Regions from separate parts of the Blautia pseudococcoides genome, predicted to be linked through region 2. Evidence: a T-box and tRNA genes for the amino acid it is inferred to sense, from the RefSeq annotation. Region 2 holds a T-box; the other holds one or more tRNA genes.
The links. The T-box of region 2 lies ahead of leuS (leucine--tRNA ligase). A T-box ahead of a tRNA ligase gene usually reads a tRNA of that ligase, here a tRNA-Leu.
Positions count from the first base shown of each region.

Region 1: it encodes a tRNA-Leu, which carries the amino acid that the T-box ahead of leuS (leucine--tRNA ligase) is inferred to sense. The anticodon was not compared.

Region 1 covers NZ_CP015405.2:2,807,745-2,823,980, forward strand. Annotated here, with positions in the region: gene ilvB (biosynthetic-type acetolactate synthase large subunit) at 1-376, shown strand, start outside; gene ilvN (acetolactate synthase small subunit) at 389-886, shown strand; gene A4V09_RS13400 (sensor domain-containing diguanylate cyclase) at 940-3,234, opposite strand; gene A4V09_RS13405 (hypothetical protein) at 3,371-3,565, opposite strand; partial or broken gene A4V09_RS26470 (peptide deformylase) at 3,666-4,101, opposite strand; partial or broken gene A4V09_RS26475 (helix-turn-helix transcriptional regulator) at 4,225-4,335, opposite strand; tRNA gene A4V09_RS13420 (tRNA-Tyr) at 4,537-4,618, shown strand; tRNA gene A4V09_RS13425 (tRNA-Leu) at 4,655-4,740, shown strand; gene A4V09_RS24485 (hypothetical protein) at 5,078-5,254, shown strand; partial or broken gene A4V09_RS26065 (cysteine-rich VLP domain-containing protein) at 5,251-5,588, opposite strand; gene A4V09_RS13435 (hypothetical protein) at 5,789-5,869, shown strand; gene A4V09_RS13440 (AraC family transcriptional regulator) at 6,063-6,929, shown strand; gene A4V09_RS13445 (GyrI-like domain-containing protein) at 6,933-7,388, shown strand; gene A4V09_RS13450 (ABC transporter ATP-binding protein) at 7,388-8,344, shown strand; gene A4V09_RS13455 (ABC transporter permease) at 8,341-9,096, shown strand; gene ltrA (group II intron reverse transcriptase/maturase) at 9,490-10,779, opposite strand; gene A4V09_RS13470 (MarR family winged helix-turn-helix transcriptional regulator) at 11,461-11,907, shown strand; gene A4V09_RS13475 (alpha/beta fold hydrolase) at 11,920-12,654, shown strand; gene A4V09_RS25770 (hypothetical protein) at 12,779-12,904, shown strand; gene A4V09_RS13480 (response regulator transcription factor) at 13,064-13,492, shown strand; gene A4V09_RS13485 (alpha/beta hydrolase) at 13,594-14,274, shown strand; gene A4V09_RS13490 (glycoside hydrolase family 13 protein) at 14,295-16,236, opposite strand, start outside.
Region 2 covers NZ_CP015405.2:1,691,548-1,707,783, reverse strand. Annotated here, with positions in the region: gene A4V09_RS08045 (elongation factor G) at 107-2,197, shown strand; gene A4V09_RS08040 (hypothetical protein) at 2,338-3,930, shown strand; T-box leader at 4,046-4,275, shown strand; gene leuS (leucine--tRNA ligase) at 4,366-6,780, shown strand; gene A4V09_RS08030 (hypothetical protein) at 6,913-7,308, shown strand; gene A4V09_RS08025 (hypothetical protein) at 7,296-7,622, shown strand; gene A4V09_RS08020 (CheR family methyltransferase) at 7,609-8,430, shown strand; gene A4V09_RS08015 (response regulator) at 8,435-8,806, shown strand; gene A4V09_RS08010 (methyl-accepting chemotaxis protein) at 8,821-10,497, shown strand; gene A4V09_RS08005 (chemotaxis protein CheC) at 10,516-11,139, shown strand; gene A4V09_RS08000 (chemotaxis protein CheD) at 11,132-11,608, shown strand; gene A4V09_RS07995 (GGDEF domain-containing response regulator) at 11,626-12,567, shown strand; gene A4V09_RS07990 (chemotaxis protein CheA) at 12,581-14,647, shown strand; gene A4V09_RS07985 (chemotaxis protein CheW) at 14,634-15,077, shown strand; gene A4V09_RS07980 (amidohydrolase) at 15,387-16,236, shown strand, end outside.

The DNA.
Region 1 (16,236 bases), 1.1 Mb from region 2:
TGCCTACGGCCTCCCGGTCATCATCTGTATATTCAACAACAGCTATCTTGGCATGGTGCGCCAGTGGCAGCAGCTTTTCTATGATAAACGCTACTCCTCCACCTGTACACGCCGCAGAAAGACCTGCAGCGCCAACTGCAAAGGCCCCGGAAAGAACTGCCCGGAATACACTCCCAACTTTGTGAAGCTGGCAGAGAGCTATGGCGCATACGGTATGCGTGTGGAGAAAGAGGAAGATATGGCCGGAGCCTTCCAGTTTGCAAAGGGCAACACTGACGCCCCCACCATTCTGGAATTTATCATTGACAGCGATGAACTGGTTCTGCCCATGGTACAGGGCGGAAAACCGCTGCATAACATGATTTTGGACTGCTAGGAGGAGAAGAATATGAAGAAAAGATGGATTTCCTTATATGTAGAAAATGAAGTAGGTGTGCTGGCGAAGATTGCCGGACTGTTCTCCGGAAAATCATACAACCTTACAAGCCTGACCGTTGGCACCACGGAGGACCCCACCATTTCCCGCATGACCATCAGTGTGGAGAGTGATGACTCCACCTTTGAGCAGATTAAAAAACAATTAAACCGCTGTGTGGAGGTCATTGAGGTGATCGACTTCACCAATTCCCGCATCCACAGGAAAGAAGTTCTGTACATTAAGATCAAGGACTGCGACGAAACGGTAAAGACAGAGGTGTTCCGCATCGCAACCATCTTCCATCTGGCTGTGGTGGACTACGGCAAGACAGAAATGCTGCTGGAGAGCCTCCAGACAGAAAAGCGGAATGATGAAATCATTTCCTACTTCTCCGGTTACTTTAAAAATATTGAGGTAGTGCGGGGAGGCAGTGTGGCGATCAAAGGCGTGAGCATTCAGGACAAATAGATCAAAGATAAAAAGAGGCAGCTATGCTTAACCGCAGCATGGCTGCCTCTACTCTATTGCTCATTTCCGTCCTCCGGGCATTCCCGGTCATCCCCCGCCTCTTTTTTCAAATCCGTTATATCATGGCAGGTAAGGAGCACCACCTGCTCCCCTTTCCATTTTATAAAGCAGGCATCCGCAGATGTCCAAACCTGTAGAAACGGATTGTAAACCTGCCGCACACACCTGGGATGGTCACTGTCCATATCCTTTATGGGACAGAATTCACAGGGCGTCTCCCGGTGGAAGAATGCTTTGTGACAGGTATTTCCCAGCTTTGCATCCGGTACCCACTCCCTGGTCTTACGGTTGATATAAAGCATTTTCCTTGTTTCCGGATGCACCACATACACCCAGGAACTTTGATTGTCAAGAATGGCTTCCAGGGATGCCGCATTCTGGATCGCTTTATCCTGTGCCCGGAGCTTCAGCAGGAAGGTACTCAGTATTTCCGCAATGAATACCAGCGTATTCACCTGCTCCCGGGTCCAGTAGCGGTTCACACGGCACTCATCAAATCCCACAAATCCCTTGTACTGCCCTTTGTCATAAATGGCGCACTGCAGCATGGACTTAATCCCCTGCGGCTCCAGGGTTTCCCGCTGCTGGGGTGTCAGTGCGTCAATGTCACGGCAGTAGAACACACCACTCTCATTAAAATTGCTGTGATAACTGCCTTCCAGATCATTGGCATACAATACATGCTGAAGATTTCCTATCTCCGGTCTTACGCCCTCGTTACACCATTCGTATGTGTTAGTACAATAATTCGGGTCTTCCTCATCCTCAAATATGTAAACACGGCTCACATCAAACTGGCGCCCCACCACCTCCAGAATGGCATTGACCGCAGTGTCCAGATTGGAGGATTTGTACAGGATCCGGAACACATACTCAAACAGGCGCAGTTCCACATTGTTCTCTGTCTCCTCGTCCGAATCTATCCGGGTATTGGCTGCGCTGCAGGGCTGTACGGGAAACGCCTCTGCCAGCTGCTTTGCGTCCGCTATGCAGTATCTCCCTTTCCCCAGCTTCTTGGCCCGGTACAATGCCTGGTCCGCCCGCTGAAAAAGCTCATTGTATGTTTTCCCGCAATCCGGAAAGATCGCTATGCCAATACTGCAGGAAAGCTCCACTTCCGTAAGTTCCTGCACTGCCATTTCCCCTATCGCCTTCATTACCTGGACTGCTTTTTGTTCCGCAAGGGCAGCATCCGGTATGTGACCGAGAAATACCAGGAATTCATCTCCGCCTACCCGCCCCACAATATCCTCACTGCGGAATTGCTTCTGAATGGTGTGGGCAACCTCCGTAAGCAGGGCATCACCAAAAAGGTGTCCCATGGTGTCGTTCATATGCTTGAAGTTATCCAGGTCAAGTATCATCAGCGCCGCCCTCTTGCCCGGTACACCATTAGCCAGTATGGCCTGGACAGACTCCTGGCTGGTTCCCTTATTATATAATTTTGTCAGCATGTCGCGCTGCGCGCGTTCTATTAGGTTCTGAGCCTTTTTCTTTTCCGCGTCGATATCCAGGATAGCCCCTACTGCCCGCACTGCCCGTCCCGTTTTATCTGTCAGACCTGTAATCCGTATCCGGCACCAGACAGCCTTCTGCTTTCCGTTTACAATACGGATCTCCTCCTCGGCGTAATGTTCCCCCTTTTGGATGCGCGAAAGAAGCTTTGCAATAAGAGGCTGGTCCTCAGGCAGAATATAGGGTGCCTGCCAAAAAAGGCGGCTGACGTGCTGTGTAACCGGGGAACAACCGAACTTTTTCTCCCAATTGCCGGAAAATACCATAGCATCAGCCTGGATGTCCCATTCAAAAAGGATATCTGTGGTCTGGTCCATAATGATCTGATGCCGCTCCAGGGACAGGCGCAGTTTTTCTTCAAGCTCCTTACTCCGGGTCACATCTACAAGCACACAGCAGAAATACCGGTTCCCCTTGTCATCATGGAGCAGATGCCCCTTGTCCAGAACCCATATGGTACTTCCGTCCTTGCAGGTCATCCGGTATTCCAGTTCTTTATCCGGACCGAGAGCCATCTGTCTCTGCACCTCCGCTAAGGTACTCTCCCGGTCCCTTCTGTCTATCAGTTCCCAAAAACTGTTCTGAAACTTTTCTTCTACCTCCTGCTGTGTATAACCCAGCATGGAGAGAAATCCCTTATTCATCTGCAATAGAGTCAGTTTCTCATCATAGCGGCAGGAAAACATGCCGCCCGGAATATTATCACTCAATATCTGCAGGTCATTACTGCCCGCTTTCTTTGGCAGTGACATTTTATGCTCTTCATTTTTCATATTGCCCATATGGCTCCTATTTTTTGTTCCCTGGCTTTCTTTTATCCGAAATCACAGAAACTTACGATTCATTTTCTATCATTCTATCAAATACTCTGTATTTATGCAAGGAACAAAAAGAGGAAAAAGCACATAATCACATCCAGCCGCAAACCCACGCCACTGGGCATACCACAACAGAAGCAAGCGCATAAACAGCGCCCAGAATAAATGCCGGTATGCCGATAAAAGTACAGAGCAGGGATATACACGGATGCCTCCTGGCAAAATGAGCCGCCGTGGCGTCAAACCTGTTTTCCGCTCTTTGCATTGACTCTCTGATATGTGTCATAACGGTCCCTCCTATGGCATCTATCCTATCACCAGCCGTATTAAAACGGTAAAAGTGATACAGAAAAGAAATAAAAATGCCATTAAAAAGGACTTGTTGATCACTCTGTATCCTTGACTGCCTTATCCAGAAAAACCACACCGTCCAAATGCTCCAGCTCGTGGCAAAAACACTTAGCCATCTCATCTTCCCCTGTCAGGATGATCTCCTCCCCATTTTCATTGACTGCCCGAATGGTAACACGCTGTGGACGGATAGTCTTTACAAAACGGTTCGGAAAGCTCAGGCATCCTTCTATGCATTCCTGAACCCTGCGGATCGATCAGCTTCAGCGTATGGTCGAGGTAAACAATGACCACCAACCTTTTCAAAATCCCCACCTGGTTTGCCGTCAGTGCTGCGCTGTTTTCCGTGTGATGCAGAGTATCCATCATATCATCCAGGATCTGCCGGATCCTGCCATCAATGTTCTCCACTTCTCTGCACTGCTTCCTCAATATAGGATTCCCGTCATACCGCAGTTCTCTTATTGCCATTGCTGTCCCTCCTGCTGCTTTCCGCCCTTGACTTTCTCGGGCTGACATCAAAAAAAACACCGCCTCAATAGAGCAGGCAAAAACACACGAAATATCATAGGCAAGCCAGATTGACGGTTCAAACTTTTCTGTCTCTATGGCATTAATCGCCTGCCCAGATGTCCCCACCAGGTTTCCCAACTGTTCCTGGGTCATCCCTCTTTGCTCCCTAAATTCCCTGATTCTGTTTTTCATTGCAGTTCCCTTCTGTCATGCTGACTTTACACAAAGTATACACCTCCGCATCTGTCATGTTAACCTTACAATCATCTCAGACTAAAGTGCCCGGAGAACGATTTCCTTTCTGAACAAATGCTGAAAAAACCCTTGCAATCCGGTAAGAATCTGTTATAATGATATCGTATTAAAGAAAACTGACATTTTCATATTTATCATGGACGGTTTCCCGAGTGGCCAAAGGGGACAGACTGTAAATCTGCTGCAAATTGCTTCGGTGGTTCGAATCCACCACCGTCCATTCTTATCGGATAGGTTCGCCTATCCGATATCTTTTGCCGCAGTGGCGGAACTGGCAGACGCCCGGGACTTAAAATCCCGTGGGTAGTGATACCCGTACCGGTTCGATTCCGGTCTGCGGCAGTAGTTGAAAGTGAGAGAAACGTTGATATACAGCGTTTCTCTTTTTTGTTCAAAAACGATTTAAAAAATTCTTCTTATTGACGTTTCACAGATAGTGAAGCGTGGTTGCTGTCTCCCTATATACGGATAAACAAGCCCTGTTAGGAACCATCGCTCTGGGCACCTGCGGGGACATTAGATTTGAAAAAGTACGAACAAAAGGAATATGGGCAGCAAGTGCATGGAAGATAGCAGAGCGTAATTGTTAATGAAGTCTCATATGCCTTTCTTTACTTGTGTATTTTATAAATTACTGTTTGTAGTGGCAGTTAAGCAAATTGGAATTTGAGGTACTAAGATGAAGAAATCAAGACAAAATTATTATGGATGCTTATGTGCAGAAATGTATGAGATTTTACATGAGAAAGCACCGCAAGATGAATTAGATTTTTATCTTTCTTATGCAAAAAAAGAGGAAAAGATTTTGGAAGCCTTGTGTGCAAAGCCTTTAAATCAAGGCTTTTTTCCTGTCTAACTGTCCACAGCAGACCTCCTTTTCCGTTCACTTTCTGTTTTCTGCCGCCTGTGAACTTTGGCGGCGCAGTCGGGGCAGTATTTCCCCGGTTGGATTTTGGACGAACACACCGCCGCAGACCGCACAGCGTTTCAAGTCCCTGCCCCGGTAAATCTCCGCTTCCAGCGTCCCGGCGTGCGGCAAGACCGCCCACCGAAACCATTTACAGCAGACCGAGCATCTGCGGACAGGTGCAGGTATCCCCATCATCAAGGACAATGCAGTTACCATCCTCATAGTTACAGCACTCCCGCCGTATTAAGGCGTTGGCCTGTTTCCTCTGCGCTGGTGTCATGCGGTAGGGCGTTCCGTCCGGCCTGCGCTCCAGTGGCGGCAGGCGTTTATATGAATGGCTTCCCGCCCATTTCAATTTCGAGAAAAGAAACGCCCCAAAATCAGAAAAAGAGCGGCCAAGCACTTTAAGGGATTGGCCGCCTTGTCCACCCATTCAGCGGAAGGGCGGGCATTACGGAGCAGCTTAAAGCTACCGACCAACTGAAATGGGTTGGACTTATGAATATGGTCAAGGCACAGGTGGAGGATATCTTCTTTAATGAACTGATATATTGTGATTAGAGTAATGCAAGAACCAATCATATCAAAGGGGTACAGCAATTTTTGAATTTGCTGTACCCCTTTGGATTTCACTATTTCTTTTAATAAACAATTGATATAAAAATTTTATTATAATAGACTTTACAAAAGAGGACAAGAAAAGCGAGGAATATAAATATTTATTCATATAAGATGTGTATGAGGAGGAAAGAGCATGGAATGGTTGACAAATTTGAGCAATGCCATAGAGTATATTGAAAATAATTTGGATAAAGAAATCTCTTATGACGAAGCCGCCCGAATTGAGTGCTGCTCGACCTATTATTTTCAACGTATGTTTACCTATGTTGCAGGAATTACATTAGCTGATTATATACGCCGCCGCAGAATGTCGCAGGCTGCTTTTGAGTTGCAGCGTACAGAGAAAAAAGTGGTGGATGTTGCATTTGAATATGGGTACTCGTCCCCAACATCTTTTAACAGAGCATTTCAAAGTGTTCATGGCATTACCCCTGCTGCTGCAAAAAGCAGAGGAAGTCTATTAAATGCGTACCCACCAATCAAGTTTTCGGTTGAAGTCACAGGAGGAAGTGCTATGTCTTATCACATTGAGGACAAAGAAGAAATGCGAATTGTCGGTATCCGTACTCCATTGGTAGAGGATATGGAGGAAAACCACAGGAACGTTCCCGAATTTTGGAATAACACACTTAAAGGAGCAGGGTTTTCACAAATATGCGGTCTTTCCACAGAAGAACCAAAGGGAATTTTGGGTATTACTGTCTACGAAAATCCTCAAAACTTTTTTTACTATATTGCAGCCGCTACCGATGCCCCTGTTCCTGTGGGTATGTACGAATATAAAATCCCTGCGGCAACATGGGTGGTTTTTGAAAATGACGGACGATACAAAGAAAGCGTTCAAAGTGTTTTTAAACGTTTTTATAAAGAATGGTTATTGTTTTCCGGCTATGAATATGCAGGACTACCCGATATTGAGGTATACCCTATTTCAGACGGAAAGGCCATAAACGGTTACTCCCAAGTTTGGATTGCCGTAAAAAAAGAAAAGGAGAATTGAAATATGAATTATCGAGTTGAAATCAAAGATATTGAGCCTATTCGTGTGGCTTATATGAAGTATGTAGGAGTTGCTACCGAAGCAAACAAAGTGTTCCCTAATGTATTCAAGTCTATCATGGGCAAGGCAAATGGAGCACCCTTGTTTAGCTATTTATCCATGAACCAAGAAACAAAGGTCGCTGAAATGGAACTTTGTGTGCCGACAGAAATGATGCCAAACGGAAACGGTGTGGAAGTAAAAGAGCTGCCACGGATAAAGGCGGTTTGCCTTACTCATGTTGGCTCTTATGAAACGCTTTTTCATGCGTATGCTGCCATTGACGAATATGCAAAGGAAAACAAGTTGATATTAGCACCTCCTTTTCGTGAAGTTTTCATTAAAGGTCCGGGAATGCTTATAAAAGGAAATCTCGGCAAGTATATTACAGAGGTGCAGTTTCCCATTATGGAGGAATAATGATGTATGCGATTGAAGCTCAAAATGTAGTAAAACAGTATAAAAACGGCGTACAGGCGTTAAACGGTTTGAATATTTCTGTTAAGACGGGCGAAATTTTTTCTTTGTTAGGTCAGAACGGTGCAGGAAAATCCACTTTAATCAAGATATTAACCACCTACTTAAAGCCTACTTCGGGCAATCTTATCATGCTCGGAAAAGATATTGCAGGACAGGCAGACAAGGTACGCTCTGAAATTGCCTGTGTCGCACAGCAAACCTCCATTGACATGCATTTATCCTTAGAGGAAAATATGATGTTTCAAAGCCGACTTTATAAAATCCCCAAAGCAGAAGCAAAAAAGAAAATGGAAACCTTGATTGCGGATTTTGGATTGGAACAATATAGAAAATATCCCGTATCCTCTTATTCCGGCGGTGTAAAAAGGCGGCTTGATATTGCACTAAACATGATGACAAATCCTAAAATTCTATTTTTGGATGAGCCTACCGTTGGGATGGATATTCAATCCCGTATGAGTATGTGGGAAATGATGAGGAAAATCCGTGATGATTTCGGAACAACCGTTTTCCTGACAACTCACTATTTGGAAGAAGCAGATAATCTAAGTGATACCGTCTGCATTATGAAAGACGGAAAAGATGTGATACAAGGTACACCTTTGGAATTACGCTCCTTTATTAGACAGGACAGTTTACAAATTCAGTTTGCCACTAAGTCGGAGGCACAGAAGTATTTATTGCCACTAAAAGAATGTTTTTCTGACAAGTTTGTATTTGAGAGAAATACTGAAATCATCATCAACACGAAGGACAGCCATACTGACATGGAAAAGGGAATCCGCTTTTTGTTAGAGCAGCACATCCCTTGTAATGGTGTTCAAATCGCACAGCCGACTTTAGAAGATGTTTTCTTACGCTTAACTGCTAAAAATGAACAGGAGGAATGTGCATGAGTGTCTTAACTATTTTGCATAGAAATATTAAGTGGCGGTTTCACAATGCCTTTACCATAGTAATCACCATTTTGCAGCCGATGCTTTGGCTTGTTCTTTATAGTGCCATAGCCGGGCAAACCATGCAAAACACAGGAATTGAAAACTATACCGCTTTTATTTTGCCGGGTCTAATGGTATTGGTTAGCTTTGGCACTTGCAGCAGCGGTGGAATTATGAATTATCTGATGAAAGCAGATGGCAGCTTTTACCGTGTACTTATCGCCCCAATCCGTCGCAGCTCTATTGTATTAGGGCAACTTTTAGAAGCGGTGTTATGTTCGTTTCTTGAAGTGGCAATTATGGTAATTGTAAGCCTGTTCTTTTTTGTGAAAATTCCTATCAGCATCCCAGTGGTTTTTTATACGGTAGTTTTAGTCTTTCTATCATCGTTTTTTATGGCAGGACTATGTTACGGCATTAGCCTTATACTTCCAAATGAAGTAATGTATGAAACAGTGATGAATGCCATTGTACTGCCCATTTTCTTCCTAAGCACGGCATTGTTTCCGGCAAACAGTATTACAGGGGCTTTAGGGGTTGCAATCAACCTAAATCCATTTACCCATACAATGAACGCATTACGCTCTCTCATTTTATATGGAGAAATTGACATAAAACAAATAATTCTTGTGATGGCTCGGTTTGTTGTATTAGGTTGTATCAGCTTTGGATGGGCACACTCCAGATTAAAAAAAGAAACGAACTTATAAATCAAACACCGCCCAACGGTAATAAAAAAACCGTTGTTGTGGCGGCAGGATAGCCATGCCCATAATATAAAACATAGCTACACGGCGGTAATAAGGAGGTATCGCCGTGTTTACGCTGCATAGTTTTAACTTACTAAAAAAAGTCACTCCCCACCATTGGGGTGCTGTGTCTATATAGCTGAACACCCATTTCACCCAACAGGAAATAGGTATCTCCATGCCCGATTGAGATTTTATGAATTTCAGTCGGGCATTTTTGCGTTCGGATAAGAAGCAGGCGCGATAGCGCCGGGGTAGAGTAGGCGAGTGATATTTTCACTCGCCCCTCATCAAACCGTGCATGAGGTTCTCCCTCACACGGCTTTCCGACATTCTTCTTTCTACAGCATTACGTCATGCGCTAGCCATTTTCTTTAGTCCTTTTTCGCAAATACTTTTTCTAACAAAGCCTACCTTAGACATATGATTTCGTCTTTGGTGTTTCTTGTTATACCATCTTGTAAAGGTGCAGATAATATACCAATCCAGTGCCAGCATCCATTTTTCGTTAGTTTTGGTTGAATAATAATTCTTCCATCCTGTGATTTTCGGATTTAGATTTTTAATTAAATCTTCTTCCTTTGCAACCAGCATGCATCGGTTATTAACATTCCTTTTGATTTCTGCTTTCATCTTCTTCATGGCTTTTTTGCTTGGGTACTGGTATGTTTCTTTATACAGTTGCCCTTTGCTTGTTTCCGTTGTCATTCTTCTGTGGTGCATACCAAGAAAATCAAATCCTTCTTTACCATCCCACATACTGACAATTTTTGTTTTCACTGGATGTATCTTTAAATCCAGTTTTCCCATGATGTATTGAAGCAGATTCAGTGCATGATTTGCACTTTTCTTGTTCTTACAGATAACCACTGTGTCATCTGCGTACCTTACAAGAATTCCATGAGTAAGTCCATACTTTTCCCATAGTCTGTCTAGTGTATTTAGGTAGATATTTGCCAGTAACGGAGATATCACCGAACCTTGGGCTGTTCCTAATTCAGAGACTGTTAGGATATTTCCATACAGTATCCCTGACTTAAGCCACTGTCTTATCAGTTTCAGAATTCTTCTGTCCGATATGCGTTGTTCCACAAGCAACATCAGTTTATCTTGGTTTACGTTATCAAAGAACTTTTCGATATCTGCATCTACTACATAATAGCCTTTGTTGTTACATGCTTTTCTTACCACCTCTAGTGCTTGTTTTGCACTTCTTTTTGGTCTGAATCCATAGGAACAATCTCTAAAGTCAGCTTCGAATACTGGCTCTATCGCTATCTTTGTAGCCATCTGCACAATTCTGTCCTTAACCGTTGGTATTCCAAGTGGTCTTTCACTTCCGTCTGGTTTTGGTATCATGACACGTTTTACTGGGAATGGTTTGTATTTTCCATCCATCAGTTCCGATTTGATTTCTGTTAGGTATTTCTCAATCCCCATCGTCTCAATATTTTCGATACTGATACCATCTACACCACTAGAACCTTTGTTAGCTTTTACTCGTTTCCATGCTTCGAAAAGCACATCATCCCGATATACTTTATCGTATAGTGCATGGAATCTTCGGCTATCACATTTCTTGGCTGTCAGATATAGTTTGTTTTGAAGTTGTCGAACTTTTTCTTTGGAGTTGTTAGTATTCATTACATTCTCTCACTCTTACCCTCTCTACAAACATGAATGAAGCAGGGAACCTTTCCATAGACTGCGTTTTCTTGCACAGTCATTATCGGTACTATGTTCCCCTCCGACTCCCTCCCATCAGAAATACGACTTCGCCAAGCTTATACGCTTTCTCTTTACCTTTCGGTGATGGGTAGGGTCTCTCCAGTTCCGAACCACACTTTTCATACATACCGCTTCCTCTATACCGAGGGATTCCTCCGTGTTGCTTTCCAGTATCTTCACACGTTCCATGGTTTTCGCCCATATACCCAAGGCTCAACTTCCCTTTGTTCTCTTTCGAGACCTTTTTTTAACGATACGGCAGAATTCACTTTATGTTACGGTCTGCATGATTGCTCGCTCCCTTATCGGGTTACTTTATCCACTCGCTTAGCACCCTGTATTACTACAACGCACCGAGTTTAGCTACACGGCTCACTGGCGATTACCGTGACCGGACTTACACCGGCAAGTGTGGTACAGCTTCGCTGGACACACGACGCAAAAATAGCAAGCGTTATACGCTTTCCCTGCTTGCCAGAACATGCGTAACCCATTTAGTAAAGATAATCATTAAGGCTTGATTTTTATATATAATCATGTTAATCTGGGTTTAGTAACTAAATTGATTTACCTGCTAAATTGTATCGAGGTGTAATTATGAGCGATGAAACCATCAATTTCTTTGAAATGATATATAAAATAATCAACAAATTTAATAGTAAAACAAATAAGCCGAGACACTACGGAACTGAACATCTATTGTATAGCTCAGAAGTACATATGATTGAGATAATCGGCCAATATAGCTCATTGACCGCCACACAGATTGCTAATGTTCTAGGTATTACGAAAGGAGCTGTATCTCAAACAACAGGTAAACTTCTCAAAAAAGGTCTTATCTGCAAAGCATTGTCTCCTAATGGTAACAATGAAGTGCTAATCAGTTTAACGCCAGATGGTGAAAAAATTTTTCAAAATCATTTGACTTATCATAAGGAGCTTACGGAAAAATTATCTACACTATCGGCAAGGCTCCCTGATAGTAGTTTGGAAATTGTGCAAGAAATGCTAAAAACCATAGATAATGCTTTAGACGATTACTGAGAGGAGAGAATAATGGTTTTTAAAACTATTGGAAAACCGGGAAAGCCTATTGCTTTACTTATACATGCCATGTTTGCAACAAGCAATATGTTTAATCCGCTAATCGAGTTGATGCAAGAAGAATATTTTATTGTTTTGCCCACATTATCAGCCCATACAACAAGTGACATAGAGACACCCCCTTTTCAATCTGCACATGCTGAGAGTACCGAGATTATCAATTATCTGCGACGCAATAATTTTTGTGACATTGAAATTCTTTTAGGCTCATCTTTAGGTGGGATCGTAGCTTTTGATATATTTATAAGACGGCAACTGACAATACATAAAATATTTTTAGATGGAGCACCATTTATTCATCTTCCTAACCCAATCATTAAAATAATGGAGACGATATTTAGTCGAGTGTCTTATAAGTCCGCTAAATATCCATGCAAGTCTAACATATTGGATAAAATGTTTCCTACTATGTCCACAGAAATGAAAAAAGTCTGTGGGCATATGAGTGATAGAACCATTAAGAATTTGACCAAAACCTGCTATACTTATCAATTACCAAAGCTGATCGAACTTTCCGAGAATCAATCGGTTACTTTTATATATGGTACTGCTGAAATCGCGCGATTTAGCCTTCCTGCTATACGGAAATTTAAAAACTGTAACTTCATAATTAAGAAGGGATATGCTCATTGTAGCTTCTTAATTGAAGAACCTGAAAACTACTTGGAGCTTTTACAAAATACATAAACGACTGAAGAGAAATCAAGGCCTTCAAAATGAACTTCCAGTTTGGCAGGCTAACATTACCCACTACTTCGAGACAAAATGTCCAGAGGTGGTAAGGCCATTCACCAGAAAGGAGGGCTGCACTATGAACGCGGAGCACCGAGTTTTGATTATTGATAGCGATATGAAAAACTGCAAAGCCATTAAGTACGCTTTGACTGAATACGGCATCAGTGCTTATTACACCATGTCCGTGGTAGACGGTATTTAGCGCCTAAATCGTCATAACTACGAGCTTGTGATACTGGACTTCTCCCTGTCGGAAACAGACGGCTTTCAACTACTCCGTTTTATGCGGCAAATGCGGAATATGCCGATCTAGGTGCTGTCCTCCCTGGGCGGCATTGAGAACAAGGCGAGGGCATTCCGATTGGGATCGGATGATTTTCTGGAAAAGCCCCTGGAACTCCAGGAGTGCTTGCTCCGGGCCCAGGCCCTACTCCGGCGTTATTCCTCCGCCGCCCCACCCTTGCCCGGCCAGCGGTGCTATACCATCGTCACGTTTGAAAACCTGATGATCGACCCCTTAACCCGTCGCGTCCTATACAATAGGCGGGAACTGGACTTTACCCGCCGGGAGTTTGATCTGCTATATGTGCTTTCCTCTCAGGCAGGGCGGGTGCTGACCCATGAACAACTGCGTTACTATGTATGGAACGATGATTTTGAGGGTGACGAAACCAACGCCATCCCCGTAAGCGTAAGCCGCCTGCGGCAAAAGCTAGGCGACGGAGATTGCATTGAAAATGTCCGAGGCGTGGGCTATCGTTTCATAGACCCCAGGTGCAAAAAAGAATAATGTGTATTAACCGACAGCCCCCCTTTATTTTTTTTTCACTACAGTGGTATAATATGAGTATGCAAATTAGTAGGAATAATAAAAGAAGGGCATATCTATAAATGAAATACATAAAACAGATCAATTCTGAATTAACGCAAATAGCTAAAAACGTACCTTATAATAAAATGATCATAAAGTGTGCCAATATCTTTCGGGTTATATCTTTTCATTTAACAAGGGTTCCAAAGGGAGTTGTTGATCGGCATATTACTCTTACAGGACATAAGGGGGCAAAATTTAAGGTGGAGATATTTGAGCCATCAAATGTAAAAGAAAAGCTGCCCTGTTTGATCTATGTACATGGAGGAGCATTCAGTTATAAGGCTTCCGCCTATCATAAAAAACTTGCCTGTATATATGCAATGAAAGTAAAATGCAGGGTTTATTACCCGGATTATCATTTAACCCCTAAGTATCCATATCCGGCAGCATATGATGATGTTTTGGCGTTATATAAATGCATTATGGAAAATTCAGATGCATTTGGGATTGAAAAGGAAAAGATTGGAGTGGCTGGAGATAGTGCCGGTGCATCCATTGCTGCATTGATTTGTAATAATTATGAACAGGAAGCGTTGAAACAGCCCTGTCTTCAAATGCTTGTATATCCTGTAACGGATGTAGATATGCAGACGGATTCCATGAAAAAGTTTTCAAATACTCCGTTATGGAACTCAAAAAGCAACAGACAAATTCCCATCCCGGTCTGCCGCTTTTTAAAAAGACCAGCCCAAGATTGAGCCGGTCTTTTTTGCTGCTTTTATGCATTTCTGCTGTTTTTTTCTATTTCACATCGAATGACCATCGCACCGTGTGAGGGAACCCTCATCCGGACAACGCCGCCTTTACAGACATGGATCTTCTTGATAAGGCTGTACCCAAAATCTCCTGTCACCATGAGCTGCTTAAAATGGGCCTCTCTGCTTCTGGATATACCCAGTTCCCAGACAGACAGTTCCACCATCTTAGTCTGGTCGCTGTTGTTCACAGCCACCACGGTCTTCGCCCTGTCCGTAAATCTTCCGTAGCACAAAAGCTGGTAATCATTTGCCAGGAATTTTAAAGAGCCTTCTATCAGTTCCCGGTTCTCCTTGTGAATGGCGATCATGTCTCTGTGGAACTGGATCAGTTCCCGGTCTTCCCTGCCCCAGGGATAGGTTCTCCGGTTGTCCGGGTCCGTAAATCCGCACAGCCCGGCCTCATCTCCATAGTAAATGGTGGGCGCGCCGGGCCATGTCATCTGCATGACAACAGCCTCCCTGAAGACCGCCTTGTTGATCTCATGCTCTGCCGCCTCGGACCCCAGATGTGCTACACGGCCCACCTTGTGGTTTGTCCTTGTAAGGAAACGGGAATGGTCGTGGTTGGACAGTTCATTCATGGCAGTCATTAAGGAAGGTGCGTAAAAACTGGCCATATGATACTGCATGGCACTGATGAAGCAGTCGCTGTTCCCAAACATTCCCTCACTGTACTCATCACTGTGCTTTTCCATTCCTGTCAAAAACCAGGTCACCGGCTCCATAAAGGCATCATAGTTCATGACGGTATCCCACTGGTCACCCTGCAGCCAGGATTTCGCCTCCCCGTAATGCTCGGCAAGGATGATCGCCTCAGGATTGGCTTCCTTTACATTCCGTCTGAAATCTCTCCAGAACTGATGGTTATATTCATTGCTGTGTCCCAGATCCGCAGCCACATCAAGACGCCATCCATCTACATTATAGGGCGGAGACACCCACTTCCTGGCTATCTTCATAATATATTCGTACAGCATGGGGGAGTCCTCATAGTTAAGCTTCGGCAGTGTGTCATGCCCCCACCATCCGTCATAAAATTGATTATAAGGCCAGTCATATTCATTGTGGAAACGGAAGAAGGTGCGGTAAGGACTGTCCCCTGTGATATATGCACCCTTCTCATATCCCTGCTGATGCTCATAGATCCGCTCTCTGTCAAGCCACTTATTAAACGAACCGCAGTGATTGAACACTCCGTCCAGGATCACCTTCATGCCCCTTTTGTGTACTTCTTCCACAAATTGGGCAAAAAACGCATTGCTGGCTTCCAGGTTCTCGTAGTCTGTCACTCTCTTAATATATTTGGAGGCATGAGAATTATCCTTGTCCCCCCAGTTAAGAGAATCTCCCCCGTCACTGACAATCTTCCCGTAATGAGGGTCAATGTAATCATAGTCCTGGCTGTCGTATTTGTGATTGGAGGGAGACACAAAGATAGGGTTAAAATAAATCACATCCACACCTAATTCCTGCAGATAATCCAGCTTATCCCAAACGCCCTGCAGATCTCCGCCGTAGAAATCCCTCACATCCATGGATTGGGGCCAGCGGTACCAGTCCTCCACTCTCTGGACATGTTCATCAATATAACAGTATTCTCCTGTCACTACATCGTTTGACATGTCGCCATTGCAGAAACGGTCCACAAAAATCTGGTACATAACCGCGCCTTTGGCCCATTCCGGTGTCTTGAAGCCCGGCACAATACCGAAGGAATAGTGTGGGTCAATCTCCCGCACCACGCCCATCCTGTTGTAATAACAATTCAGCTTGCCTGTATATATCTCAAAATAATACCTGACCGTCTCAGTGCCAAGGGGAATGTTGGCTTCAAAATAATCAAAACCATCCCTGGAGTCAGCCAGGTCCATCACTTTTTTCTTGTCTTCGTATACCAGATAG
Region 2 (16,236 bases):
AACCAAACATATAGAAAAATTTCTTGTCTAATTTGAATAAAATACTTGAATTGTTGCTACCTTTTTAGTAAAATATATACATATCAAAAATTGGGAGGTATTACATATGGACGTTTTCAGAAGCGACAGAATTAGAAATGTGGTCCTGCTCGGTCATGGCGGTGCCGGAAAGACAAGTCTGGTGGAGGCAATGGCTTACTTGTCAGGTATTACGAACCGCTTGGGAAAGGTAACAGATGGTAACACGGTAAGTGATTATGATAAAGAGGAGATCAAAAGAAAATTCTCAATTTCGACATCTGTGGTTCCGATTCAATGGGGAAAAGTAAAAATCAATGTACTGGACACCCCGGGCTATTTCGACTTTGTAGGGGAAGTGGAGGAAGCAGTTGCGGCAGCCGACGCGGCGATCATTGTGGTTTCAGGAAAAGCAGGCGTACAGGTGGGAACCCAGAAAGCCTGGGAGATGTGTGAAAAATACAATCTGCCCCGCATGTTCTTCGTCACAGAAATGGATGTGGACAATGTAAGCTACAGAAAAGTAGTGGAAAGCCTGACCGAACTGTACGGAAAGAAAATTGCACCTATCCATATGCCGATCCGTGAAAATGAAGAATTCGTAGGCTATGTAAACATTGTAAAACAGGCCGGAAGAAGATACATAGACAGAGGCCAGAAAAAGGAATGCCCGGTTCCTGACTATCTGCAGGATTACCTGGAGCAGTACCATGATACCCTGATGGAATCCGTTGCTGAGATCAGTGAAGAATTCATGGACCGTTACTTTGCAGGGGAAGAGTTCTCCGTGGCAGAGGTTTCGGCAGCCCTGAAGATGAATATCTCAGACGGCAGCATTATTCCCGTATGTATGGGCTCCGCCGTGAACGTACAGGGTGTTGCCAACCTGCTGGATGATATCTGCGGTTATTTCCCAAGTCCGGACCAGAAGACATGCGCAGGCATGAATGCCAAGACAAACGAGATTTACCAGGCCAACTATGATTTCGCCAAAGCAAAATCCGCATACGTGTTCAAGACCATCGTGGACCCGTTCCTGGGCAAATATTCACTGGTTAAGGTTTGCTCTGGTGTTATCAAAGGTGACGACACCTTATACAATGCGACCAAGGATTCGGAAGAAAAATTAAATAAACTGTATGTGCTGGAAGGCTCCAAACCCATCGAGGTACCGGAGCTGCATGCCGGTGATATCGGTGCCATTGCCAAATTAAACACCGTGGCTACCGGAGATACGCTTTCAACCAAGAGCACCCCTCTTGTGTTCGGCAAGACAGAGATTTCCGTTCCGTATACATACAAGAGATACAAAACCGTGAACAAGGGCGATGACGACAAAGTTTCCCAGGCTCTGTCCAAAATGATGCAGGAAGATTTGACACTGCGTGTGGAGAATGATTCCGCCAACCGCCAGACCTTGATCTATGGTATCGGTGAACAGCATCTTGACATTGTGATGAGCAAAATGAAAGAACGCTATAAAGTGGATATTGAGCTTTCCAAACCTAAAGTTCCGTTCCGCGAGACTATCCGTAAAAAAGCTGACGTGGAGGCAAAATATAAGAAACAGTCCGGCGGCCACGGCCAGTATGGCCATGTAAAAATGACCTTTGAGCCTTCCGGCGATCTGGAGAAGCCTTATGTGTTTGAACAGATTGTAGTCGGCGGCGCAGTTCCTAAGAACTACTTCCCGGCAGTGGAAAAGGGTGTTCAGGATTCCGTGGTGAAAGGACCGCTGGCATCTTATCCGGTCGTTGGTGTGAAGGCAGTGCTCTACGATGGTTCTTACCACCCGGTAGACTCTTCTGAGATGGCGTTTAAGACAGCCGCAGTTCAGGCCTTTAAGAAGGGCTTTATGGAAGCGTCCCCGGTACTTTTGGAGCCGATCGTTTCCATGAAAGTAATGGTTCCGGACAAATACACCGGTGATGTTATGGGTGATCTGAATAAACGCCGCGGCCGTGTGCTGGGCATGAATCCGGATCCTGACCATAAGGGATGCACCGTGGTGGAAGCAGATGTACCGATGTTATCTATCTATGGATACTCCACAGACCTGCGGTCCATGACAGGCGGAAGCGGAAACTTCTCCTTTGAATTCTCACGTTATGAGCAGGCACCTTCTGATATCCAGGAGAAAGAAATTGCAGCCCGCGCAAGTGCAGAAGAGAACGAATAATCAGATATTTTCACCCCGGAAACCGAAAGATTCGGTTTTCCGGGGTCTTTATATGAAAAAAACTTGTATCCGGCGTTCTCTCATGGTAAACTGTATGCTAAACAAATCGGGTGAGCACCCGGAAAGGATTTGGTAAAAGTATGAAGAAAAAAATTGCGGCGGGTCTTGCTGTGGTAATCCTGGCATTCCTCTATTACTATTTTACGCTGCCTGCCATCAACATTCATGAAAGCGGCTTTTGGTTCTTCCTGGCAGCGATCGTAGTGGTGATCCTGGTAGTGTACGGAATCAGGAAGCGCTTTCACAGTGTGGAGGACATAAAAAAGAACAAGGTGATGAAGGGGGGATTGCTGGTGATCGCAGCGATCATCGCAGTATATGCCATTGGAACCCTGTTGTCCTCCCCGATCGTAAACGCCAACAAGTATCAGCAGCTTGCAGCACCGGAAGAGAGGGATTTTACAGAAGACATTGAGGAGATCAGTTATAATCAGATTCCTCTTCTTGACAAAGATTCCGCAGAACTTCTGGGCAACAGAAAAATGGGAAGTATGGTGGATATGGTGTCCCAGTTTGAGGTGAGCAAAATTTATTCACAGATCAACTATCAGGGACAGCCTTACAGGGTAACGCCTCTTGTGTACGCCAGCCCCATCAAATGGCTGACAAACCAGAAGGAGGGAATCCCGGCTTATATCCGCATTGATATGGCCACACAGAATACAGAGCTGGTAAAGCTGGAGGAGGGAATTAAGTATTCCGAATCCGAGTATTTCAACAGGAACATTTACAGACATCTGCGGTTCAGCTATCCAACCTACATGTTTGACCAGTTAAGTTTTGAGATCAACGATGAGGGAGTTCCTTACTGGATCTGTCCTGTTAAGAAATTCAACATAGGCCTTTTCGGCGGACAGACCATCGGCAAGGTGGTTCTCTGTAACGCCATCACAGGAGAGACCACAGAATATAAGATAGAAGACTGTCCCCAGTGGGTAGACCGTGCCTATCCGGCAGACCTTTTGATCCAGCTCTATAATTATCACGGAATGCTGAAAAACGGATTTTTTAACAGCATTCTTGGACAGAAGGGATGTCTCAAGACAACAGACGGGTATAATTACCTGGCGCTGGAGGATGATGTGTGGGTATACACAGGCATTACCTCAGTCAGCGGCGACCGTTCCAACGTGGGATTTGTGCTGATGAACCAGCGTACCATGGAGACAAGATATTACTCCTGTGCCGGGGCTGAAGAGTATTCCGCTATGGAATCCGCGGAAGGACAGGTACAGAACCTAAAATACACGGCAGCGTTCCCGCTGCTTCTGAATATCTCCGGGGAGCCCACATATTTTATGGCTTTAAAAGATGGGGCAGGTCTGGTGAAAAAATACGCCATGGTCAATATCCAGAAGTACCAGAATGTGGCCATCGGGGATACAGTGGCTGAATGTGAGAAGGCTTATGTGAAGCTATTGTCAGCCAACGGCATCTCCTCCGACGGCGGAGAGCTTACGGCACAGAAAGTATCCGGCAAAATTAAGCGTGTGGCCCAGGCGGTCATTGACGGAAACTCCCATTTCTATGTTGTGCTGGAGGACAAAAACCTGGTGTTTGATCTGCCGGTAACCGAGTATCCGGAAATCGTGAAGTTTGATGTGGGTGATTCCCTTACGATTGAATATACGGAAGGGGAGCCTGTCTGCACCGTGCTTTCTTTGGAAGAATAGAAACTGCTGCTCACAGTCACGAACAGGATTTTTTGGAAAGATACCGTATAGAGTCTTGACAAAATCTGGCGATATCGGTAGAATAACAGGTAGTTTATAACAAAAAGCCAATATGGAAGAGACTGTGATGAGGAGTAGTAGAGAGTATTCTTTATTCAGAGAGCTGCCGGCTGGTGCAAGGCAGCATAGAGAAGCTTTTGAACTGGCCTCGGAGTTCCCGTACTGATAGCCGGAGTGCAGGTAAGTGGGGGCGGGAGTTCCCGTTACAGAACCGAAATGAGTGCATCCGGCATTGTGGATGAATTAGAGTGGTACCACGGAAAAATAAGCCCTTTCGTCTCTAAATATAGTGACTAAAGGGCTTTTTCTATGCTTCGGCATAAATGATAGCTGCCCAAACAGGCATGAAAAACGAAAACCAGGAGGAATAAAATTATGGCAGTACCTTATAATCATAAGGCGATCGAACAGAAATGGAAAAAAAACTGGGAAGAAAAGCCGGTGAACACAGATGACGGCCAAAAGCCCAAATACTACTGTCTGGATATGTTCCCATATCCGTCAGGAAACGGACTTCACGTAGGACATTGGAGAGGATATGTTATCTCTGATGTGTGGAGCCGCTATAAAATGATGCAGGGTTATTATCTGATCCATCCCATGGGATGGGATGCGTTCGGCCTTCCGGCTGAGAATTACGCCATTAAGATGGGTGTTCATCCTGCAAAATCCACCGCACAGAATGTGGCGAACATCAAGAAGCAGATCAATGATATTGCAGCTATTTATGACTGGGACAGAGAAGTCAACACCACAGATCCGGGCTTCTACAAATGGACTCAGTGGATTTTCGTGAAAATGTTCAAAGAAGGCCTTGCGTATGAAAAGGAATTCCCCATCAACTGGTGTCCGTCCTGTAAAACAGGTCTTGCCAATGAGGAGGTTGTAAACGGATGCTGTGAACGCTGCGGTTCTACTGTGACGAAAAAGAACCTTCGCCAGTGGATGCTCCGCATCACAAAATACGCGGACCGTCTTTTAAGTGACCTGGACAAACTGGACTGGCCGGAGAAGGTTAAAAAGATGCAGTCTGACTGGATCGGAAAATCCTACGGTGCTGAGGTAGACTTCCCGGTTGAAGGTCGAGATGAGAAAATCACAGTTTACACCACAAGACCGGATACGCTTCACGGCGCTACCTTCATGGTTTTAGCACCGGAGCACAAACTGGCTGCCTCCCTTGCCACACCGGAAAACAAGGATGCCGTAGAAAAATATATCTATGACGCTTCCATGAAGTCTAATGTGGACCGTCTCCAGGATAAAGAGAAGACGGGTGTGTTCACAGGGACTTATGCAGTCAATCCGTTAAACGGAGCGAAAGTTCCCATCTGGCTGTCAGATTATGTACTGGCGGACTACGGCACAGGCGCTATCATGTGTGTACCTGCCCATGATGCCCGTGACTTTGAGTTTGCCACCAAATTTCATATTCCGATTATCCAGGTGATTGCCAAGGACGGCAAAGAGATTGAAAACATGACGGAAGCCTACACAGAGGCCAGCGGTACCATGATCAATTCCGGTGAGTGGAATGGCATGGAATCCTCGGTGCTGAAAAAAGAGGCACCTGTTATGATAGAAAAAATGGGAATTGGCAAGAAGACCGTAAATTACAAACTACGTGACTGGGTATTCTCCCGCCAGCGTTACTGGGGCGAGCCTATTCCGGTCATCCACTGTCCGCACTGCGGAAATGTTCCGGTTCCGGAAGATCAGCTTCCGCTCACACTGCCGGAGGTGGAATCCTACGAGCCTACAGGCACTGGTGAGTCACCGCTGGCCGCTATTGATGAGTGGGTCAATACCACCTGTCCCGTCTGTGGTGCTGCTGCGAAACGTGAGACCAACACCATGCCTCAGTGGGCAGGGTCCTCCTGGTACTTCCTGCGTTACGTGGACAATAAAAATGACGAAGAATTGGTTTCCAACGAAAAAGCAGATAAATACCTGCCGGTTGACATGTATATCGGCGGTGTGGAGCACGCGGTTCTCCACCTTTTGTATTCCCGTTTCTATACCAAGTTCCTTTGCGATATCGGAGCGATTGATTTTGATGAGCCTTTCCAGAAACTGTTCAACCAAGGTATGATCACCGGCAAGAACGGCATTAAGATGAGCAAGTCAAAAGGAAATGTAGTTTCCCCGGACGACCTGGTAAGAGACTACGGATGCGATTCCCTGCGTCTCTACGAATTGTTTGTAGGACCGCCGGAGCTGGATGCAGAGTGGGATGACAGAGGGATTGACGGTGTATACCGTTTCCTGAACCGTTTCTGGAAGCTGTCCATGGATAGTTTGGAAGCAGGCATCGCTGAGACAAAAGAGATGGTGAAGCTGCGCCATAAACTTGTCTTTGAGATCACACAGCGTCTGGAGAGCTTCAGCCTGAATACCGTTATTTCCGGTTTCATGGAATACAACAATAAGCTGATCGAGCTTGCCAAGAAGACAGGCGGAATAGATAAGGAGACTATAGAGACATTTATCAAGCTTTTGGCTCCTTTTGCACCCCATCTGACAGAGGAGCTCTGGGAGGCGTACGGACATGAAGATTCTGTATTCCACACAGAGTGGCCTGAGGCTGATGAGGAGGCCATGAAGGATGACGAGATCGAAGTGCCGGTACAGATCAACGGCAAGACAAGAGCGGTTATCAATATAAGCGCAGAGGCATCCAAGGAGGAGGCCGTTGCCGCAGGAAAAGAAGCCATTGCAGATAAGATCACCGGGACCATAGTAAAAGAGATTTATGTTCCGAAAAAGATAATCAATATTGTGCAGAAATAATCTATAACCATATTCGGCGCAGGCAATGAATGCGAATCGTTGCCTGCGCTGTTTTTATATTTATATTGTCTTTTCTGCGGCAATCAAGTATTATAGAGATAGTAGAAATCCATTAAGAAAGGCGGCGTTGTAATGGGAGACCAGCAGCTGGAATATCTGGAATTTATGGCAGATGAAGTGCATTATCTTCTTCCTCTGTCCTGGGTGGACAGAATCAGCGAGAGGACGAAAAAAAAAGGGAAAACTTCCCTTATAGATTTTGCCGGACTTACCAGCCCCGGATATAAAGGAAAAACACAGGAATACCTGATTCTGGCGGACGAGGAGAATGCAGGGTTTCTGGCGGAAAGGGTATTGGGGATCCGGGTCCTTGACAAAAGAGCTTTCCTGTCTCTGGCTGAACCGGCATGGAATGAGACGAATCGGTATCTGGAGGCAGCTGTACTGCTTCAGACAGGGCAGGAGGATGAAGTGCTGGCCTATGTGCTGAAGCCGGAGATATTGAAGGAGAGACAATGGAAGTTATAAAGGTGAGAACCAGGGAAAGAATTTTGTATATAGAGAAAGAGAAGACGGAAACCCTTTACCTGAATCCCCAAATATGGAAAGTTCCCGGAGCAGGAGACGAAATACTGGGCATCTCTGTTTATAAAGGCCGCCTTGCCGTATATTACCGTCTGGGCAGCGGAAGAGATGCAAAATGCGGTATTCTTATGAAGCCGCAAGGTGATTTGATCGTGGGGGCTGCTGCAGAGGAACTGACCGGGGAAGAAGAGATTGACCGGGAAGAATTGACAGAAGTGAAACCGGGGATATGGGAGAGAAAAAGTGATCAGGCTTAAAGAAGAAGAATTTGCTGAGATAGTGGAATATATGCGTCAGAGTTACGGCATTAATCTGGAGAAAAAAAAGACATTGATCGAATGCCGCATGTCCAAAGAACTGGAATCCCAGGGTGTGACAACCTTTGGCAGATATATGGAGCTTTTAAAGAAAGACAAAACCGGAATGACGGCTTCCAATATGGTAAGCCGTCTGACTACCAATTATACATATTTTATGAGGGAGCCGGCTCATTTTACAATCCTGCGTGACCATATCCTGCCGGAATTATCCAAAAGCAGCAGAGGTATTCTGAATGTTTGGTGCGCGGGATGTTCCACCGGAGAAGAGTGTTATACCATTGCCATGATCCTGCAGGATAACAGGGACCGGACAGGAAAACTGTTAAATTACAGGATCCTGGCAACAGACATTTCCGGTCAGGTGTTGGAAAAGGCGGGGAAGGGGATCTACACGGCAAAAGAAGTGGAAGGGCTTCAGGCGGATTGGAAGAATAAATACTTTCGGTCAGCGGATGCAAAAACATTCTGTGTGGAGGAGCGGCTGAAGCAGAACATCCGGTTTCAGAATCAGAATCTGCTGTCACCTTATATGGGGACGGAGCAGTTTGATCTGATCTTCTGTAGAAATGTTATGATATATTTTGATAAAAAAGCCAAGGAGACCCTGGTGAAGAAACTGGAGGCCAGCCTGAAGCCGGGGGGCTATCTGGTGATTGGACACGCTGAACTTTTAAACCGCGGTGAGATCAAATTGGAACCGGTATTTCCTGCCGTGTATAAAAAAAATAGAGAGAAGCTAAGGTGAGTATATGGAAAAGAAAATCTTGATTGTGGATGACGCCATGTTTATGAGAAAGTCCATCCGGAAAATTTTGTCCGAAGGAGGATATGCCAATGTGGAGGAGGCCAGGGACGGTGATGAGGCAATTGCCATGTTCGGAGAATACAACCCGGATCTGGTCCTTTTGGATATCACCATGCCGGGCAAATCCGGACTGGAAGTGCTGGAAGAGATTTTAAGGCAGGACGAGGATGCCGCGGTTGTAATGTGTTCAGCTATGGGTCAGGAAACTGTGATCCAGAGAGCGATTGTAATGGGGGCCAGAGATTTTATTGTAAAGCCGTTCAAGAAGGATGAGTTTTTAAGAATCGTGGACAGTTGTTTTCCCATAGATGAGTGAAAGGAAAAAGTGTGATGAAAAACTACTTTTTGAATCTGAAAATAGGAACAAAACTGATCGCAGCTTTTGCGTCAATTATTGTTTTGTATATATTTACTGTTTTCATCTCTCTGCATACCATCCGGAACATGTCGGAAAAAATAGATAATTTTTATAACCAGCCTTTCGCCAATGTGGAAGCGTCCATGAGTATGTTGTCCAACCTTCATCTGGTTGGAAAGAATCTGACTATTATGGCGGCAACGGATAATGTCATGGATGAAGATGAACTGATGATGCAGACAAAGTCAGCTAGTCAGGAAGTGGAAAAAAAGCTGGAATTTCTGCAGACCGGATACGGAAGTGATACAGAACTGATCAAGAATCTGGGCGAAGGATTCGCATCCTATAAACTCACCAGGGACAGGGTCATATCCCTGCTGGAGAGCGGTGATGCAAAACAAGCGTTGGAAATCTATGTAAATGAATACGCATCAAAAATGAAACAAGTAAGTGATACCCTCTCCCAGGTGACCGATGAATGTATAATGGATGCGGAGAATACGCTGAATACTTCCCTGATATCCAACGGGGAGGCCAGGATCATGATCCTTATCCTGGCTTTTGTCAGTATCCTGATCACCTGTGTCTTGTGGCTGACCATTACCAGAAGTATTCTAAAACCTGTAAATGAGATAAAAAAAGCGGCGCAGTCTGTGGCGGAGGGGAAACTTCAGGCCAATCTGTCCTTTACCTCCCGAAATGAGCTGGGGCAGCTTGCGGAAAGCATCCGTCAGACCACAATGGCCCTGAATGCCTATGTATCGGAAATTAAGACAGGAATGACAGCCCTTGGCAAAGGAAAGTTGAACTATCGTACCAAAGTAAAATTCAAAGGGGACTTTGTAGCCCTGGGAGATGCCCTGGATGAAATCGGGGAGCTGCTGCGCAATGCGATCCGGCAGATCAACGGCAGTGCGGAGCAGGTGGCAGGCGGCGCGGAACAGGTATCTAACGCTGCACAGACCCTGGCACAGGGGACATCCCAGCAGGCCAGCTCCATTGAGGAATTGGCTGTCAGCATCAGCGAGATCACAGAGAGCATCAACGGCAATGCAGAGAAAGCCGTAAGATCCAGCAAACTGGCAGATAACGTGGGACGCAGCCTGGAAAACAATGACCAGCAGATGCACAGACTGCTGACCGCCATAAAAGAGATCAAGAACAATTCTCAGGAGATCACCGGGATTGTAAAAGAAATAGAGGATATTGCCTTCCAGACCAATATACTGGCTCTGAACGCATCTGTGGAGGCAGCAAGAGCCGGGGAAGCAGGAAGAGGCTTCTCTGTGGTGGCCGGAGAGGTCCGCCGCCTGGCATCTAAGACAGCGGAAGCATCCAAACTGACTGCAGGACTGGTAGATAAGAATTCAGAGGCAGTCAATGTAGGGATGGATACGGTCCATACCACGGCTGACTCTTTAAAGGACTCTGTAGAAAGGGCCCAGGAAGTAAATCAGATGATGGATGAAATCTCAGAAGTATCGGTCCAGCAGGCGGATGCGATCATGCAGGTGCGCAAAAGCATGGATTTGATCTCTGATATTGTACAGGGCAATTCGGCATCCTCGGAGGAGAGCGCGGCTGCCAGTGAGGAGCTGTCCGCACAGGCGCAGATGTTAAAGGAACTGGTGGAACAATTTGAGATTTGATGGATAAAGGGGAAGAGAATGAATTGTGAAGTGGAATTGGAGGAACTTTCTAAGGATTTTATAAAGGAGCTGGGCAATATCGGGACCGGAAATGCGGTCAGTGCTCTGTCTCAGCTTCTGAACTGTCCGCTGGAGATTGATACGCCCAATCTGAGAGTATTGCCTTTTCAGCAGATAACAGAGATCATTGCCGAAGCGGAAACACCGCTCACAGGAATTATGGTGGAAGTTTTCGGAGAGATAAACGGTATGTTTCTCTTTCTTCTGGATGAGACGTTTACCGGCCAGGTGGTGCGTCTGGTACTGGGTGAGGAGATAACAGATTTCACCAGACTGACAGAGATGGAAGAATCATTGCTGCTGGAACTGGGGAATATTATGTGCGGCTCTTATATCCGGGCCCTGTCCCAGCTTCTGGATATGGAGATGGATGTTTCGGTTCCCCAGATCAGCGTTGATATGGGCGGTGCCATACTCACTGCCGCTATGTCACGTTTTCTCAGAACAAGTGAGGAACTCTTGATGATAGATAATCTGTTCTGTATGAATACCGGAACTTTTTCAGGCCGTATCTTGTTCCTTCCGGAAATGGATACTCTGCATACTTTGCTCCGGAAACTTGAGGAGTTGCAAAATGGATAAAATTACAGTAGGTATTGCGGAAGGCAGGATTGCCTTTGACGGACAGATGCTGGTCACTTATGCATTAGGGTCCTGTGTGGGTATCTGCCTGTACGACAGCAAAATAAAAATAGCCGGACTGGCTCATATCGTGCTGCCGGATGAGAACAGCGCTACCGTAAAGAGTAATCCCTATAAGTTTGCAAAAAGCGGGATTCCCGCACTGATCATGGAAATGCAGAAACACGGGGCCGACAAAAAAAGGATGACAGCTAAAATAGCCGGGGGAGCCAAGATGTTCCATACCGGCGGTTTGGAATGGGATATTGGTGAAAAGAACACTGTGGCTGTCAGGCAGACCCTGCGTATGGCAGGTATCCGTATTGTTGCCGAGGACACAGGGGCCAATTACGGCAGGACTCTGGAATTTTGTGCTGACGACGGCACAGTCCAGGTAAAAACAGTAAGAAAAAAAACAGTAAATTTATAACAATATGGGAGGCAGATATGGATTTTAACGGTAAGAATATCGTTTTGGCTGTTGATGACAGCTTGATGGTATGTAAACAGATTCAGACAGCACTGAAAGAAGAGCCTGTTTTTCTCTGCGAGGCACATAATGGGCAGGAGGCTGTGGATATGGCTATGCAGTATCAGCCGGATTTGATCCTTCTGGATGTGGTACTGCCGGATATTGAGGGATATGAGCTGATTGGAAAACTGAAGGAAGTAGGGCAGAACGAAGCAGCAGTTTTGTTTCTCACTTCTAAAGACAGGGACGAGGATGTGGTCAAGGGATTTTCTATGGGCGCCTGCGATTATATCAAAAAGCCTTTCACCACTGCAGAACTGCGGTCCAGGGTTCACGCCCATCTTGAGATGAAAAAGCAGAAAGATATGCTGAACCGGCAGAATAAAGAGCTGCTCACCAATATGGAAAAGCTGAATTTTATGGCTTTCAGAGATGGGCTTACCGGTCTGTACAACAGGAGATATGTGGTTGGGAACCTTATGGAGGATATGAGGGACCATAATGCGGAGAAAGCCACAGAAGTTCTGATCATGGCAGATATTGATGACTTTAAGAAAATCAATGATACATACGGACACGATGCCGGGGATGCAGCACTTGTGTGTATTGCCAATATACTGGAAGAGCAGTGCAGGGACCACAGGGTCATCCGCTGGGGCGGGGAAGAGTTCCTGATCGTCCTCTTTGCCGTGACGGAGGAGGAGGCTTTTGAGATCAGTGAGCGTATCCGCAGGGAAGTGGAGGCATTCCGGATTTATCATCCGGACGGGGAATTCTCCTGTACATTGACTATGGGGCTTCATACCTATAAGGAACCGGACAGGATAGAGGACAGCGTCAACTGTGCGGATAAAGCACTTTACTACGGGAAACGAAACGGAAAGAACCGCAGTGTCTGGTACAAAGACATACGGTGAGCGGTGAATAAATATGGGATATTTCGATGCAGATGCAGAAGAAATGCTGGAAGTGTACCTTCTGGAGACACGCCAGCTTATGGAACAGCTAAACGGAGTCCTGCTGGAAGCGGATAAAAACAAGACGTTTTCAGAGGATGATATCAATACAGTTTTCAGGATCATGCACACCATCAAAAGCTCTTCCGCCATGATGGGGCTTCACGCTCTGTCAGGCATGGCACATAAACTGGAAGACCTCTTCTCCTATTACAGGGAGCAGAAAGGGGAGATCAGCCGCATAAAGCCGGAGCTGTTTGACCTGCTGTTTAAGGTGTCTGATTTTGTGGATAATGAACTGAAGCGGATGCTTGAGGATAATTATACGCCAAAGGATACTAACGAGATAGAGAAGAAAATAGAAGACTACCTGAAAAGTCTGGAGGAGTTAAGTCATATAAAAGATGCGGCGGATATGCCTATACCGGCAGAAGCGGATTCTGCTTCTTCCCGGACAGAAGAAACAGAAAAAAAATCAGAGACCATACCGGTAGGAATCCCGGAAAGCTTCCAGAAAAAGCCAGGTGTTGTTATACGGATCCGGTTTGAAGAAGGCTGCCGTATGGAGAACATCCGTGCCTATATGATCATCAGAAAGATCGGAAGTCTCTGCAGCAGTGTGGAGAGTTATCCCCAGGATTTGGAAAAATCCCAGCAGGGAGCAGAGTATATCAACAAAAACGGGGTTTTCATCCGGTTTGAAAGTGATAAAAAGGAAGAAGTCCTGGATGCAGTCAAACGCGGACTTTTTGTAAAGGATCATGAAGTCCTCAGAGATGAAGAGAAGAAACCGGAAGCACCGCCGGAAAAGAAAGCACGGAAAGCGGACAGTCCTTCAGAGACAAAAGAGGTGGAGTTTCTCAATGTACGGACGGACCGTTTGGACAGACTTCAAAACCTGTCGGGAGAACTGCTGATACTGATGCTGACTCTGGATGAGGAGCTGAAAAGCCGTGGTATGGATGATTTAAGAGAAGGGACGGCCTATCAGGTCAACCGTCTGATCGAGGAGATGGAGCGTACCGTCATGGAAATCCGTATGGTCCCCGTGTCAAAGGTCATTCCAAAGCTGAAGCGGATTCTGCGGGATATCTGCAGGGACCAGGGAAAAGAAGCGGAACTGATTGTAAACTGTGGTGATATTGAAGCGGATAAAAGTGTGGTGGACTATGTCTCAGAATCGCTGCTCCATATTATCAGAAACGCGGTGGACCATGGACTGGAACTTCCGAAAGAGCGTGAGGCAGCAGGCAAGAATCCAAAAGGCAGCATTACTTTCAGTGCGGAAAATACCATAGGTGAGCTGATGATCTCCGTTTCTGATGACGGAAGAGGCATAAACTTAGCAAAAATCCTGGAAAAAGCCAAGGAAAAACATCTCCTTACAAAACCGGAAGAAGAGTACGATCCCCAGGAGACTCTGGAACTGATCCTCTCCCCTGGGTTTACCACCAATCAGGAGGTTACAGAGTATTCGGGCCGGGGCGTAGGTTTGGATGTGGTGAAGAATATTCTGGAGGAGGCAGGGGGCCATCTGTATATCCAGAGTGAGGAGGGGAAGGGAAGCACCTTCACGATCACCCTCCCCCTGTCCCTGGCCACCATTGAGTGTACCAGGTTCCGGGTGGGAGAATACCGCTTTTCTGTTCCATCCAGATATGTACAGCGCTTTTTCAGCTATGAGGAGAACAGAGATTATATACACTGGAGAAATGACAAAAAGTATATCTTGTATGACAGCCGTATGTTTCCCCTGCTGGATTTGAGGGAAGCTTACCAGATAGAGGGCGCATATCCTGACACCTCCCTTTTGGTATATGTGAAAAGCGCCAAGCGGGAGGGTGTTCTTATCATTGACTCTATGTATGAGCAGAAGAGGATCGTGGTGAAGCAGCTTCCGGCTCTGTTCGGCCCTGGCTTCAGGCGGCATACGGGCATCAGCGGATGCAGTATTATGGGAAACGGCAAAATATGTGCGGCTCTTGATATTGAAACCCTGATTGAAAAGTTTACGAAGGAGGCAGTCCATGAGCGAGAGTGAAATAACGGAAATTCTGTGTTTTCCCGGTAGCAGAAAAAATTATGCAGTGGACTTTTCCTGCGTGGTTGAGATCAGCTATGACTTTAAGATTTCAAAGATTCCGTGTATGCCATGGGATTTTGAGGGGGTGTGCAGCTACAAGGGAGCTATGATTCCTGTCATAAAGATTGAGGAGGCACAGGAAGCGGATGAGGGGAATCAGAGTCGGGTGATCGTGGTGATCGTAAAGCACCGGAAGTATTTTCTGGGCATCCGGCTTTCCAGGGAGCCGTACATCATCTCCTATACAGATGCGGAAAAGATAACAAATCCACTGGGCGTAGCTGCTTCAGAGAGATGGAAAGAGAAGGGGCTTTACCGGTACAGGGATAAATTGTATTCCGTCATTGATGTGGAAAAAACACTGGAGGGCATGGTCTTTTATCCCTGACCGTATCCCCTCAGTTTAGGAAGTGTTGATGCACCAACAGAGAAAAAACAAGCTCTGTTGGTATTTTTTTATGCTTTTTCTTATGCTATAATTAATGGCAGGAGGAAAACAAGCTGCTTCTTCTGAAAGGGGAGCGGCTTTTTGAAGAGACTGTGGGTGATAACAGACGGCGGATGGAATATGAAATACAGAAATTTGAAATGGTGTTAAATACAAGGGACCGGGGTAAAATAGAAGAAGCGGCAAAACATTTTGCACAGGTTATGGAAGAGGTGGAAGAAGATAATTTATAGACCCGGAGGTATGAAAATGGGACAGAAACTATATGAGAATGGAACGATCCTGACTATGGAAAAGCAGATGTATGCGGAAGCGGTACTTGTCAGGGACAATAAAATAGCGGCGGTGGGAAAGAAAGAGGCTGTGGAGGCTTTTGCTTCCCCGGATGCAGAGAGGATAAACCTGGAAGGAAGGACCATGATGCCGGCCTTTTTGGATGCCCACAGCCATTTTATGGCCTGTGCCAACGGGGAACTGCAGATTTCACTGGATGGTGCGGGAAGTTTCAAGGAGATTGCGGAGCGCATAAAGAACTATATCAGCAGCAGGCACATAGAAAAAGGGACATGGCTGGTGGGAAAAGGATATGACCACAATTTTCTGGAGGAGAGATCCCATCCTGACAGGCGTCTTCTGGATGAGGCAGCACCCGACAATCCTCTGGTCATCCAGCACCAGTCCGGCCATATGGGGGTCTTTAGCACAGAGGCCCTCAGGCAGTTAGGCATTCCCATGGACGGGACCGGAGACCTTTTGGAAATACCGGGGGGAAAAATTGCAGTGCAGAGCCAAATCCCCACAGGGTACATGGAGGAGAATGCATTCCTTACCTTTCAGAAAAAAATCCCGCTTCCCTCACCCAAAGAATTTATGGAGGCTGTAAAAAAGGCGCAGGAAAGATATGCCTCCCACGGAATCACCTTGGTTCAGGAGGGCTTTATGGTGGAGGAGATGCTTCCTCTTTATCAGGGGATCATAAGTGCCGGGATTTTGAAGCTGGATATAGTGGGATATCTGGACATAAAAGGCACAGGAAAATTTCTGGATGCCATGAAACAACACAGAGAAGGATTTTTCCGCCACTTTAAGATCGGGGGAT